Solitalea lacus: one gene and its partners. The protein of the gene in region 1 interacts with the protein of each later gene in a pairwise test. Links are inferred from orthologs where the notes say so. Each region holds a gene or a part of one and is shown on either strand. Other genes may lie near its edges.

Region 1 (4,570 bases):
GGTATTCTAAACTCTCAGATTGCTGGAGCATCTATTCTTATCCGTTAAACCATTTTCTGTTTTTTTGGTTGGGAGTTCTTATCTCAAGGTTTAGAGGAGTTAATAATCATTGGGGTTACCTGGTGGCAGGTCTTTTGCTTTTTGTGTTTTCAGGTTTTTTGAATGTTCAGACAAACGATTATTCAGTTGGGTTAGTAACCGGTTTGAACAGACTGCTTTTATCCGTCAGCGTTACATTAATTGTACTTTATTTCTATTTAAAGGTGAAATTTAAGGCTGAATGGTTAAATCATTGGAGTGATTGGTTGGCATCTATAAGTTTTTCAGTGTATCTGCTGCATCCATTTGTGTATATATTGACAAGGAAATTGTTGACGATGGCCAATGTTAATCCAACCTTTTGGCAACTCTATGCCCTCGTTTTAATTATTACAATTGTACTGTCGCGTGTTACATATCATTACGAGAAATACTTTGTTGACTTAGGTAACCGGCTTATAAATAAAAGAAATATGGTCACTAACTAATGCAATAAAAAAATAATCCCCCATTTTGAAAATAAATGGGGGATTGTTTTTATTGCGTAAAGTATTGCGGCTATTCAAAAAACTCTTTCATTTTCTCGAAGAAGCTTTTCTCGTTTTTGCCCGGATTAGGCTTAAAGTTTGGTGATTCTTTCAGTTTTTCAAGCATTGCTTTTTCCTCAGCTGAAAGATTCTTTGGTGTCCAAATATTTACATGCACTAATTGATCACCACGGGTATAGCTGTTTACTTCCTTAATACCTTTTCCTTTTAGGCGTAATATTTTGCCTGCTTGTGTTCCCGGATCAATTTTGATGCGAGCACGGCCATCTATGGTAGGTATTTCAGTAGAAGTACCTAAAGCAGCATCAATAAAGCTTAAGTATAAATCGTAAACAATATTGTTTCCATCACGTTTCAGGGTTTCATGTTCAACTTCCTCAATCAGAATGATCAAATCACCAGGAACTCCGCCACGTGGAGCTGCATTTCCTTTTCCACTTAAAGAAAGTTGCATGCCATCACTTACTCCAGCCGGAATATTGATTTTTAGCGTTTCTTCACCACGAACAACCCCTTCGCCGTGACAAGAAGTACAACGGTCGGTAATAATTTGTCCTTCACCATGACAAGTAGGACAGGTGCTGGTGGTTGCCATTTGGCCCAAAATGGTATTGGTTACCTTTCTGACACTTCCGCTGCCACCACAGGTAGAACATGATTTGAAAGAAGAACCTCCTTTGGCACCGCTGCCATTACAAGTGCTGCAGTTTATCTGCTTTTGCACCTTAATGGTTTTCTCAACCCCGTTGGCAATTTCTTCTAAAGTAAGTTTAACTTTTATCCGAAGATTAGAGCCCCTTGGTACACGACGGCCACCAGAGCGACCACCGCCACCGCCGAAAAAGCTTTCAAAAGGATGCGCACCACCGAATATATCTCCAAACTGGCTGAAGATATCCTCCATATTCATGCTGCCACCACCATATCCACCTTGTCCTCCGGCAGCACTTGCACGGTGTCCAAATTGATCATAACGTTGGCGTTTTTCCTGATTGCTTAATATTTCGTAAGCTTCGGCCGCTTCTTTAAAATGTTCTTCAGCTTCTTTATCTCCCGGGTTTTTGTCTGGGTGATATTTGATTGCCAGCTTGCGATAAGCTTTTTTTATCTCATCAGCGCTAGCAGTTCTGGAAACTCCTAATATATCGTAATAATCTCTTTTGGTTGACATGCTTTAAGCTCCTACAACTACTTTTGCGTAACGAACTACCTTGTCGTTCAAATAATATCCTTTTTCAACCACATCCATTACCTTTCCCTTCATTTCTTCATTAGGAGCAGGAATATTGGTGATTGCTTCATGCAATTCAGCATCAAATGGCTGGCCTATAGCCTCCATTTCCTTCAAGCCTTGTTGCGTTAACGTATTTCTAAATTTGTTGGCAATAAGCTTAATGCCTTCTAATGCGGCATCATCTTCACGGCCGTCAAAAGATTTTATTGCGCGGTCAAAATCATCAAGAACAGGCAATAATGATTTGATAACGTCTTTTCCTGCCGTTTGAATTAATTCTACACGTTCTTTTGAAGTACGACGACGGAAATTGTCAAATTCAGCATATAAACGAAGATATTTTTCATTTGCCAGATCCAACTCTTCTTTTAATACTTTTTCAGGAGATGCCACTTCTTCAGCAACTGCCATACTTTCCTGAATTTCTGCTGCATCTGCAGTATTGTCAATAAACTCTTCGTGCGCCTGATTTTCTCTATTTTCCATATCTTTTTTCTTATTCTTCAACATAGCTTTAAGTTGATTGATAAGTTGCATTAAACTAATTGCTGATTTGTCAAAAATATTGCCAACACAATAAAGACCGACAGGCTGTCAGTTTTTATTGTGCACCGCTAAACCACTCAAATAAGGCACTTACAGAGTAAGTACAGCATTATCAATTACTTTTCCGCTTTCGCATTTGATAATACGTTGTGGGAATTTGTGAATTGTATAATGATCATGCGTTGCCATAAGAACAGCAGTACCTGCTTCGCTAATTTTTTTTAGTAGTAATAAAATTTCGGCTGAAATATCCGGATCGAGGTTACCCGTAGGCTCATCTGCCAAAATGACTTCAGGGTGATTTAGTAAGGCGCGGGCAATTACAATACGTTGTTGCTCACCACCAGAAAGCTCATGAGGATATTTTTTTAATTTAGAGCGCATGCCTACATTATCTAGGGACTCTAATATGCGATCTTGCATCGATTTGTCATTATTCCAGCCAGTGGCTTTTAAGACAAACCGAAGGTTTTGTTCAACGGTTCTGTCGGTTAAAAGCTGAAAATCTTGGAAAACAATACCCAGTTTACGACGTAAAAAAGGAACTTCATTATCCTTTAATGTTTTTAAATTGAATCCGGCAACCATACCTTGTCCCTGATGCATATTTAAATCAGCATATAATACCTTAAGTAAGCTACTTTTTCCACTTCCGGTTGAACCAATTAGGTACACAAATTCGCCTTTATCAATGTTTAAAGTAACATTTGAAAGTACCAGATGTTTCTGCTGGTATATATCTACATTTTCAAGCTTTATTACGTTTTGAATCATCAGATTTCCAGTTTTATTATTTTTCCGAAGGGTAAGTCTTTAACTAAATCTAAAATATAATCCTGTTTATTGCCCAAGCCGATTTTTTCAAGTGATTTTTCCGGTCTGTCAACTCTAAAATAAGCTAATAGTGTAAACTTATCATCTCTGAGTTGGATATAGTCAGGGATTTTGGCAACGCCTTTAACTTTTAAAATATACAAAGTATTATTTGTTTAAAGGTTTTGGTTCAAAAATAACAATAATTACTAATTACAATTAACTTAAACTGCCCGGTGTTATAAATTCAATAAAAAATTCATTGTGTCTATCCCATCGGCATAATCCCAAAGTTCCGGTTGCTGCGCATTGCCGAATGGGAGGCTGTATTTAAATTCGCCATCCTTGCTCACAATGCATTGAATTTGCTCCGCATCATTGTTTAAACGTTCTGAAAGTGAGTTTTCATCTTCATAAACTTCATAATGTAAAGCCGAAATAGGGGATGCGTACGCAGTGTTTTCACTTAGCATAACAAAGTGATTTTCAAAGTAAGGTATCCGGTTCATCATCAGAAGTGTTAAATTGTAATCAAAGTTATTTGCATACTTGTTATGATTGATGATCGGCTTGTAGGATTCTATTCCATTGAAAAAAGCTTCAAAATTATAGTCTTTCGGTACAAAAAGTTTGGAAACATTGCGGCAGCCTAAGCCAAAATAGGTAAAAATGTCTTTTCCAAGTAAATGAAAATCCTCCTGAGTTTCTTTTCCGGTTATTACAGCAACTGAGTTTCTGTTTTTACGAATAATGTTGGGGTATTTACCAAAATAATACTCAAAATAACGAGAGCTGTTATTGCTGCCTGTGGCTATGACAGCATCGAATGAACTAAGTTTATCTACAAATTCAAAGCTTTGTACAAAAGCAGGTTCTATCTCAATAAGCTTGTTCAGAATGTGAGGAATTAGCTTGTTGTCTTGTGATGACAATTTAATTTGTGCTTTATGGCCAGAAATGATGACACACAGTATGTCATGAAAACCAACCAATGGAATATTGCCCGCCAAAATTAATCCCACTGTTTTTGCTGGTTTAATATCCCACAATGCTGTATAGTTATTAAGCCAGGTCTCTAACTTTTTAGTTGTAAGTGATTGACCAATAGAAGTAATTGCTTCACGTGTAAATTCAGGAGTAAACCAATTGTTATAAACCTTTGCTTTGTTTATAAGAAGCTCCAGTTCATCATTGGGATTACTTAAATAAGAACCCAATTGTGAAAAAATGTTTATAGTTTTATTAATAGTAAGTTGAGGCATATTAATTGATATTTTTCGAAACTAAATCGCTGTTGAATTGTTATATTTGCAGCAAAATTAAGAAAACCCGTCTAAGTTTAACGATATGGCAATTAAGATTACTGAAGAATGTATTAATTGTGGTGCCT
Region 2 (4,798 bases), 1.0 Mb from region 1 along the record:
TTAACAGAATGGGCTGAGCAAGGTGTTTTGTTATTAAATGCAACGTTAACCGTACGCGCCAATCAAGCAGGATCACATCAAAACAAAGGTTGGGAGCTGTTTACGGATAGGGTTATTAGGAAATTATCAGAACAGAAAGAAGGGTTGGTGTTTATTTTGTGGGGTAATTTTGCTAAAAACAAATCTACATTAATTGATCAAAATAAACATTTTGTATTAACAGCAGCCCATCCGTCACCATTTTCAGCTTATAATGGGTTTCTGGGCTGCAGGCATTTCTCTAAAGCTAATGCATTATTACAGCAACAAGGCTTAACTCCGGTTAACTGGCAAATTACTTGTCAATAACGATTGGGAGAGAAGGCTTTACATTGCTAGAAAGGATCATCATGGTGCTTTGGTGGCCGATTTCTTCAATCTTGCTCATTTTTTCCAAGATAATTTTTTCATAGCTTTTCATATCCTTAGCTACCAGCTTAACCACAAAATCAGATGAGCCGGTTACGTGGTGACATTCTACTACTTCATCAATTTCATTAATCTTTTTAATGAATTTATTACGGGAATCAGGGATGTTGAGGTTAATAGTAATTTGAATAAAGCATTTTACTGTAAACCCTAATGATTCCTCATCTACTGAAGCGTGATAACTTTTAATGTAACCTTGGTTTTCGAGCTTACGAACGCGTTCCAGCGTTGGTGCAGGCGATAATCCAATTTCGTTGGAAAGCTGAAGATTCGTAATTCTTCCGTCTTTTTGCAATAGCTTGATTATGTGTAAGTCTATTTTATCGAGGTGGTGTCCGTTCATTGTTTTATTTTTCGTGCAAATTAGCGAATTTATTTACCACCAAACAATATTTTGCCAAAAAAAAATTTGGGTATTTTAGATTAGTCTAAAAAATATATTAGCTTTGACTGTTTTTATTAAGGATGAATTCATTTACAGAGGAAAATTATTTAAAGGCAATATTTAAATTAACTGAAAACAGCGTAGGAAACGTAACCACCAATGCTATTGCGGAAGCAATGAATACCAAAGCTGCCTCGGTTACCGATATGATTAAAAAACTAGCTGAGAAGAAGTTGGTTAACTACGCTAAGTATCAAGGTGTTAGTTTGACAAAAAAAGGTGAAGAGATTGCCGTGCAAATTATCAGGAAGCATCGATTATGGGAGTGTTTCTTGGTTAATAAACTTCATTTTAAATGGGATGAAGTACATGAAATTGCCGAAGAGCTTGAGCATATCAATTCAGATAACCTGATTAATCGTCTTGATGAATTTTTAGGTTTTCCTAAATACGATCCTCATGGTGATCCTATTCCGTCAAAAAACGGTGTTTTTTCAGCCAATAACTTTTATAAACTATTGAAATTAGAAGTAGGAGACTCTGGTAAAATTGCTGGAGTATCCGATCATAGTAACTCATTTCTTCAATTTCTTGAAAAGCAGCAATTGGGGTTAGGGACATCTATTTATATAACTGAAAAAAATGAATACGACCAATCTGTGCTGATAAGTCTGGCAGATGGTAGAAATCTGTTTTTAAGTAAAGAAGTAGCAAATAACATTCTGATAGCGAAGTAAGCAATATGGCAGAAGTTCAAACAACAACCTCCTTAGGCGAAGTACACTCAAGCGTAAGTATTCCTCAACATAAAAGCACTTGGAAACGTTTTCTGGCGTTCGTTGGCCCGGCTTATATGGTAAGTGTTGGTTATATGGATCCGGGTAACTGGGCTACCGACATTGCCGGTGGAAGTAAATTCGGTTATCATTTGATTTGGGTGCTTCTAATGTCAAATTTAATGGCGCTGTTGCTGCAAAGTTTAAGTGCTCGTTTAGGCATTGTAAGAGGCTTGGACTTGGCGCAAGCTTCCCGTAAAACCTATCCCAAGTTCATTAATATATCGCTTTATTTCCTGGCTGAAATAGCCATTGCTGCATGTGACCTGGCTGAGGTAATAGGAATGGCCATCGGACTTAAATTGCTGTTTGGTCTACCTTTAATTTGGGGTGTTTCAATAACTGTGTTTGATACGCTTATTATTCTCTTCCTGATGAATAAGGGCATTAGAACCATGGAAGTTTTTATTGTTTCGATGGTTTCAATTATTGGCCTGTCATTTTTGGTTGATGTTTTTATCGCTCAACCTGATTTTGGAGAAGTTGCAAAAGGTTTTAAGCCCTCTATTTTAGGAGGGGATGCTCTTTATATAGCGATTGGAATAATAGGAGCTACAGTAATGCCACACAATCTGTATTTACACTCATCCTTAGTGCAGACACGAAAGATTGGTGGTGAGCGAAAAAGCCTTAGAGAGGCCCTCAAGTTCAATTTTTTTGATACTACGATTGCACTGAATCTTGCATTTTTTGTTAACGCGTCTATTTTGATTTTGGCAGCCGCCGCATTTCATAACAATGGATATTATGACGTGGCTGATATTGAAGATGCTCATGAGTTGCTGACATCAATCTTCGGGTCATTAGCTCCGGCACTATTTGCAATTGCTTTAATTGCGTCCGGACAAAGTTCTACCATTACAGGAACCCTAGCCGGCCAAATTGTAATGGAAGGTTATTTGAACTTACGTATTAGGCCATGGTTACGTAGATTGCTTACTCGTTTAATTGCAATTGTTCCTGCCTTTGTAACTATTATTTGGTTGGGCGAGGAAAAACTAGGGGAATTATTAGTACTCAGTCAGGTGGTTTTAAGTTTGCAATTAGGGTTTGCAATAATTCCACTCATTCATTTTTGTAGTGATAGAATGCAGATGAATGGCTTTGCTATTAAATTATGGGTGAAAATATTGGCCTGGATTTGCGCAACGCTCATCATTTCGTTAAATGTAAAACTGGTGATAGAAGAAATTACAAGTTGGATTAAAACAGCAGGTAAAGATGTAATCTATATCTATATTTTTGTGATACCGATTGCCATTTTATGCGGTTGCTTACTAATCTATGTGATTTTCTCGCCTTTTGTTAGAAGGAAAAGCCCTAAAGACGACTTTTTGCCTCACGGAGAAGCTTTGGATCTCGAGTCTCCTGAAATTATATTCTATAAAAACATTGCCGTAACAGTTGATTTTTCAGAAATGGATAAGCACTCAATTCGTAATGCTTTGGTTCAAGGGGGCAAAGATGCTTCCTATACCTTGATCCATATTGTTGAAACAGCAGGGGCTCAATATCTTGGGCAGAATATTAATGATTTTGAAACCCGTAGTGATATCAGAAACCTGGAGAAATATGTAGCCGAGATTGAAGGAATGGGATATGATGTAAGCTATCAAATAGGCTATGGTAATCCGGCAAAAAGTATCTCTGAAATTGTAAATTCAAACCCGATTGATTTATTAGTAATGGGGGCACATGGTCATAAAGCCTTAAAAGATGTTATCTTTGGGGCCACAGTTGACACTGTAAGACACAAAGTAAAAGTGCCGGTGTTAATTATAAAACCACAATGATTGAGTGATAGGGGGAGAACAGGGCCACGGCATAAATCAGGCCATTTTTTCATCCAAACACTTTCTCGTACATTCATTAAATAGACATGTCGGGTAATAACATTAATATAAAGAATAAAAAGGCGTACTTCGAGTATCATATAATTGATAAGTATACTGCCGGAGTAAAGCTATTAGGAACCGAGATTAAGTCGGTAAGAGAGGGCAAAGTGAATATAAATGATGCATTTTGTGCTTTTATGGATAATGAGCTTTACATCCGCAATATGCACATTGCTGAATATTCGCATGGTTCATTTTATAATCATGAGGCTAAGCGTGACAGAGTTTTACTTTTGCAGAAAAAAGAATTAAAAAAATTAGCTCAAAAAACAAAAGAGAAGGGCTATACAATTGTGCCTCTTTACATGTTTATCAATGAGCGCGGTTTTGCTAAAATTGAGATTGCACTTGCTCAGGGGAAAAAAGAATTTGATAAACGCGAAAGTATTAAGGAGCGAGATGCAAAAGTAGAGATGGGCAGACTGAGGAAGTTTTAATAATGAGATTTACAATTTTAGATTTTAGGCTAAAATTGTAAATCTTGAATTGTCGACTTATTTACCAAGCCTTGTCACCAATAAGGGGTACGAACCTGAATTGGGCAAATTCTACCTTTTCAAACTCGTTTTCAGATATCCTTAAAACGGTTGTCATGGTTTGAACTTGTTCATCACCCACAGGGATAACCAAAATACCTCCAATTGCCAATTGTTTTAATAATGTTTCAGGAATACCAGGTGCTCCGGCGGTAACCAATATTTTGTTGAAAGGAGCCTGTTCCGGTATGCCCATAGAACCGTCCCCTAAATAAAAATGAGGGTGATAGCCTAATTTAGGCAAAAACTTAGTCGTTTTGTCATACAGCTCTTTTTGTCGTTCAATAGTATAGACTTCTGCACCCAGTTCCAATAGAATGGAGGTTTGGTAACCCGAACCTGTTCCAATCTCCAAAACTCTCTCTCCCGGTTGAATGTGCAATAGTTCTGTTTGGTAGGCTACCGTATAGGGTTGTGAAATAGTTTGCCCTGCATCAATTTTCAGCGCCTTATCAGCATAGGCAACCTCTGCAGTGTATTTGTCAACAAAAAAGTGTCGCGGAATCTTTTCAATAGAAATTAGAACCTTTTCATCTTTAATGCCTTTCTCTCTCAGCTGCTTAACCAATACTTTTCTTAATCCTTTGTGTTTATATGAATCGAGCATTAAATGTGAATTTTAATTAATAAAATATCAAAAATACAATAAATTTGACTCAATTTATGAAAGGGGGCGGT
Region 3 (4,738 bases), 1.6 Mb from region 1 along the record:
GTGTACCATCAAATTTACGAATGTCTAATTGCTTTAGAAACTCACTGCTAAATGATGAACCATCAGTAGTGACAAAATATTCCATTTGTTCACGCTCTTTTATTTCGGCAGGTTTGCTATTAATAAACAATTTCCCGTTTCTTATTGTAAGAACATCGTTTGGTAATGCAACACAACGTTTTACATAATTCTCCTTTTTATCAATAGGACGGTAATTTCCTTGAGAATCTTTATCTAGAGGAAAGTTGAATACTACTACATCTCCGCGCTGTACGGAAGAAATTCCAGGTAAACGAAAATAAGGAGCTTGCAAACCACTGAAGTAAGAATTTAAGTTATTGCCTAAAGGAAGGGTATTGTGCATCAAAGGTATTGAGAGCGGAGTTATAGGCAATCGAGCTCCATAATGTAGCTTACTGACATATATTCGGTCACCAATATATACTGATTTTTCCATTGACCCTGTTGGAACAGCATATAGCTGCATGAAAAAAGTATTGATTATAGTGGCCATTACAAGGGCAAAAGTCAAGGCTCCCAGCCATTCTCGTAAGATTGACTGTTGAGGTAATTCGTCTTGCTTTAAATCTTTTTTTCTGAAGAACTTCATAGTTTTAGTTTTCTCTAAAACTAAGGATCAGAAATTTTATTGTAGGTGAGGTATTTAAATTAGAGTAGAAATTAAAAAATATCAATAATAACGTATTTAATTCCGTTGAAGTGAAATTCAGAGTTTACTTTTAGTCCAGTCATTTTCTGATATAATGGTGCTCCGATAGAAAGTCCAATAAACTTTATACTATCATAAAAAAAAGGCTCCTGGGCTGCTCCGATTAAAAAATAGGCATAGTTTGTTTGTACTAGCGCTCCAAAAGTAACTTTGTCAGGTTTGTTTTGAGTATTTATTGATTTCAGAGTTCTTATCTCGTCTTGTAAAAAGTTGATAGGCTGTGTTTGCAATTGAGCTTCATCAAGTAGTTGCTGTGTAGTACTTTCATAAAGTCCTCCGGTATCAATTTTGTCAGCTTCCGCTCCATCAATTTTATATCGCTGATCCGTTTTGGTTTCGGCCAGTAGATTCTCCTTTTTCTGAATAAACAGTTCCAATACCTGCTTTTTAAAATCTTGCGAATTGTCCATAATTCAATGATTTAACAGATAAAATTTTTCAAAAGGCTTATATCAATATACTAACAATTTTGAGAATAACGATTAGCTAACCCTGTAAAGATGAAAGATTGAGCGCTGCTTGTTTGGCTGTAAAGATTTTTAATGATGAATCTTATTTATATGTGCAGTTTTCATTGTCGACTGGCATTCGGCTTAAATAGGAGTATGGAAATACATGTTATGTTGAAAAAAACCGTTGAGTGATTTGCCATCAACGAATAAACTTTTTCTAATAATTGCAGGTACAGTTTATGCACATTGTGGGGAGTGGGATGGTAGTTATCCTGATGATGATATTATTATGATTTGGACGGAATGGCAACCTCGTAAGGATTCTGAATATGAAAGGGATAATATTGTGGAGTACGCCATTAAGCAATGCAATATTATCAATAAATCAAGAGCCCTTCTTTGATATAAGAAGGGCTCTTGATTTATAAGTTCGTTAATGAACGGTAAATTATTACATCATACCACCCATGCCACCCATGCCAGGGGCTCCACCATGAGCATGACCAGCGTCTTCTGAAGGCTCATCAGCTAATACACACTCAGTAGTTAACAACATTGAAGCAATAGAAGCTGCATTCTCTAAAGCAACACGAGATACTTTAGTAGGGTCAATTACACCCGCTGCAATTAAGTTTTCGTAACGGTTTTCACGAGCATTGTAACCGAAATCAGCACTACCTTCTTTTACTTTTTGTACTACAATAGAACCTTCAATGCCTGCATTTTCGCAAATTTGACGTAAAGGTTCTTCAATTGCACGCTTGATAATAGCGATACCTGTAGTTTCGTCATCATTATGGCCTTTTAAGCCTTCTAATGAAGAAATTGCACGAATAAAGGCAACACCACCGCCTGCAACAATGCCTTCCTCAACAGCTGCACGAGTTGCATGTAAAGCATCATCAACACGGTCTTTTTTCTCTTTCATCTCTACTTCAGTAGCAGCACCAACATAAAGAACAGCAACACCACCAGCTAATTTTGCCAAACGCTCCTGTAATTTTTCTTTATCATAGTCAGATGTTGTTGTTTCAATCTGAGCTTTGATCTGATTAACGCGAGCAACGATGTTTGCTTTTTCTCCCGAACCGTTGATAACAGTAGTATTATCTTTGTCGATAACCACTTTCTCAGCCTGACCCAAGTAAGTTAAGTCAGCATTTTCTAACTTGTAACCTCGCTCTTCAGAAATTACAGTGCCACCAGTTAAGATTGCGATGTCCTCTAACATTGCTTTACGACGATCGCCAAAACCAGGAGCCTTAACAGCAGCTACTTTCAAACGGCCTTGGATTTTGTTAACAACTAATGTTGCTAAAGCTTCGCCTTCTAAATCTTCAGCAATGATTAATAAAGGACGACCGGTTTGAACTTGTTTTTCTAAAACAGGAAGCAATTCTTTCATTGAAGAAATCTTCTTGTCGTAGATCAAAATATAAGGGTTTTCTAACTCAGTTTCCATTTTGTCGGCATTGGTAACAAAGTATGGAGAAAGGTAACCACGGTCGAATTGCATACCTTCAACTACTTCTACAGTAGTATCAGTACCTTTTGCTTCTTCTACAGTAATAACACCTTCTTTTTTCACTTTGTCCATTGCCTCAGCGATTAACGAACCAATAACTTCATCATTATTAGCTGAAATAGAAGCAACTTGCTTGATTTTATTGTTGTCATCACCTACAGATTGTGACTGTTGTTTTAAGTTTGCAATTACAGCAGCAACAGCTTTGTCGATACCGCGTTTTAAATCCATTGGATTTGCACCGGCAGCCACGTTTTTAATACCTGCAGTAACAATAGCCTGAGCTAAAACGGTAGCAGTAGTAGTTCCATCGCCAGCAATGTCAGCAGTTTTAGAGGCAACTTCTTTTACCATTTGAGCACCCATGTTTTCTAAAGAATCTTTTAATTCAATTTCTTTAGCAACTGAAACACCGTCTTTAGTAATTGAAGGAGCTCCGAATTTTTTATCGATGATTACGTTACGGCCTTTAGGACCTAAGGTTACTTTAACTGCGTTTGCTAAAGTATCAACACCACGCTTTAAAGCGTCGCGTGCTTCAACATTGTATTTTACTTGTTTTGCCATGTCTTTTGTTTGTTAAACTTTTTTAGATTGCTTTGAAATGAATAAAGGAGGAAAATAGTATTCTCTCTTTCTATCATTAAAAAATTTAGATAATCGCGTAGATATCAGATTCGCGCATGATTAAATACTCTTTACCTTCTACAGTAATTTCAGTACCAGCGTATTTGCCATACAGAACGGTATCGCCCACTTTCACAGTCATTGGCTCATCTTTTTTACCGGTGCCAACTGCTACGATAGTTCCTTGTTGAGGTTTTTCTTTAGCTGTATCAGGGATAATGATACCGCCAGCGGTAGTCGTTTCTGCAGGAGCAGCTTCTACTACTACTCTGTCTGCGATAGGTTTAATATTTAATGCCATAGTTCTATGATTATTTTTTTAATAGTTATGCCCACAACTAACAGAGATTGTGCCAAATAAATTGAATGGGTATTGCCGTTGAAAATTGGCAGATTTCTGACATGGGATGTAATATAAAGATTTATCAGGATGAAATTTTGTCAGAAAAGATAATGTCATTAAGGACTCCATAAACAAAAGAAGAATGCCGGTAAGCATTCTTCTTTTGTTTATGGGTAAAGCAGGACAGAATTACAACTCTTTAGCAGATATTTTGTTTTCGCCTTCAATTTTCATTTTAATGTCTTGGCCCATTGCGTTAAGAGTTCCATTAATATTTAATTTGATGTTGCTGGTTAAAGGTAAGCCCGATTTTACATCAACAATCATATCACCGATATTGGTACCGGTGAGGTTGGTTTGCATGCTAAAACCCATTATTTCTGCGGGACCGTTTGCTCCAATTGTTCCGCTTATGCCAATAATGGCTTTATTGTTTTTTAGCTCTTTTAAAGTATAAACAGTTTTCATGGTCATAGGAAGGGCAGCCTTTACCTCGGTTTGCACTTCCCATGAATCACCAATTTTAACTGGATGATCAGGATAAATTTTCAATGCATTTTCCATGCTGGTTTTAATGGCTTCATTGCCGAATTGTTTTTTTAGAGTTTCTTTCAACGTTTGGGCAGTCGCACTATCACTCGAAACCTTTTGAATCATGGCATCAATCATTTTATCAACACCAGTAACAGATTTAACTTCGCCTTTTGATGATAGAAGCATGTTAAATCCTGCACCTTTCATTGCACTAAGTGGATTTTTACTTGTGCCATCATCTTTTGAAGAGTCATACTCATTTGAATTTCCCATTGCCTCCGTTAATGAATACACCTTTTCATAAACAACCTTAATGTCTTTATTATCACCTTGTGTTTTGTTTACAGCAAAGGAGTAGGTCATATCCATAACCTGTTTCAGGTCTATTTTCTGCCCCATAATGTCTTGATTAATGTTTTGGTTAAGGAGCATTGCATAGCTGTATTTTTTACCTACTTGAAAATTCTGTTTTAATATGATCGCTTTTTGAGCAAAAGCATAGGTAATTGTTAGTATGCCCGCTGTAA

What was found.
Region 2: the proteins of L2B55_RS09320 (region 1) and L2B55_RS13990 interact in binary tests that used the Escherichia coli proteins (3 or more experiments, as listed by UniProt). The link is inferred for Solitalea lacus from one-to-one orthologs.
Region 3: the proteins of L2B55_RS09320 (region 1) and groL interact in binary tests that used the Escherichia coli proteins (3 or more experiments, as listed by UniProt). The link is inferred for Solitalea lacus from one-to-one orthologs.

Annotation. Positions count from the first base shown.
Region 1 is NZ_CP091740.1:2,200,737-2,205,306, forward strand. What follows is about bases 561-3,278. They hold L2B55_RS09320 (nucleotide exchange factor GrpE), read right to left. Parts: upstream 2,359-3,278; coding sequence 1,762-2,358; downstream 561-1,761. Other genes in these bases: dnaJ (molecular chaperone DnaJ), read right to left, coding at 598-1,758; L2B55_RS09325 (cell division ATP-binding protein FtsE), read right to left, coding at 2,458-3,141; L2B55_RS09330 (fructose-6-phosphate aldolase), read right to left, coding at 3,141-3,278. Also shown: L2B55_RS09310 (acyltransferase family protein), read left to right, coding at 1-527; more of L2B55_RS09330, read right to left, coding at 3,279-3,344; L2B55_RS09335 (acyl-CoA reductase), read right to left, coding at 3,420-4,442; L2B55_RS09340 (4Fe-4S dicluster domain-containing protein), read left to right, coding at 4,528-4,570. UniProt on the Escherichia coli protein: Participates actively in the response to hyperosmotic and heat shock by preventing the aggregation of stress-denatured proteins, in association with DnaK and GrpE. It is the nucleotide exchange factor for DnaK and may function as a thermosensor.
Region 2 is NZ_CP091740.1:3,222,321-3,227,118, reverse strand. Bases 1,093-4,038 are described here. They hold L2B55_RS13990 (Nramp family divalent metal transporter), read left to right. Parts: upstream 1,093-1,595; coding sequence 1,596-3,482; downstream 3,483-4,038. Other genes in these bases: smpB (SsrA-binding protein SmpB), read left to right, coding at 3,569-4,021; L2B55_RS13995 (metal-dependent transcriptional regulator), read left to right, coding at 1,093-1,590. Outside these bases: ung (uracil-DNA glycosylase), read left to right, coding at 1-348; L2B55_RS14000 (Lrp/AsnC family transcriptional regulator), read right to left, coding at 335-811; more of L2B55_RS13995, read left to right, coding at 934-1,092; L2B55_RS13980 (protein-L-isoaspartate(D-aspartate) O-methyltransferase), read right to left, coding at 4,083-4,727. UniProt on the Escherichia coli protein: H(+)-stimulated, divalent metal cation uptake system. Involved in manganese and iron uptake. Can also transport cadmium, cobalt, zinc and to a lesser extent nickel and copper. Involved in response to reactive oxygen.
Region 3 is NZ_CP091740.1:633,339-638,076, forward strand. Bases 955-3,840 are described here. They hold groL (chaperonin GroEL), read right to left. Parts: upstream 3,275-3,840; coding sequence 1,634-3,274; downstream 955-1,633. Other genes in these bases: L2B55_RS02670 (hypothetical protein), read right to left, coding at 955-1,140; L2B55_RS02675 (hypothetical protein), read left to right, coding at 1,367-1,585; L2B55_RS02685 (co-chaperone GroES), read right to left, coding at 3,360-3,635. Also shown: lepB (signal peptidase I), read right to left, coding at 1-610; more of L2B55_RS02670, read right to left, coding at 682-954; L2B55_RS02690 (DUF6263 family protein), read right to left, coding at 3,867-4,738.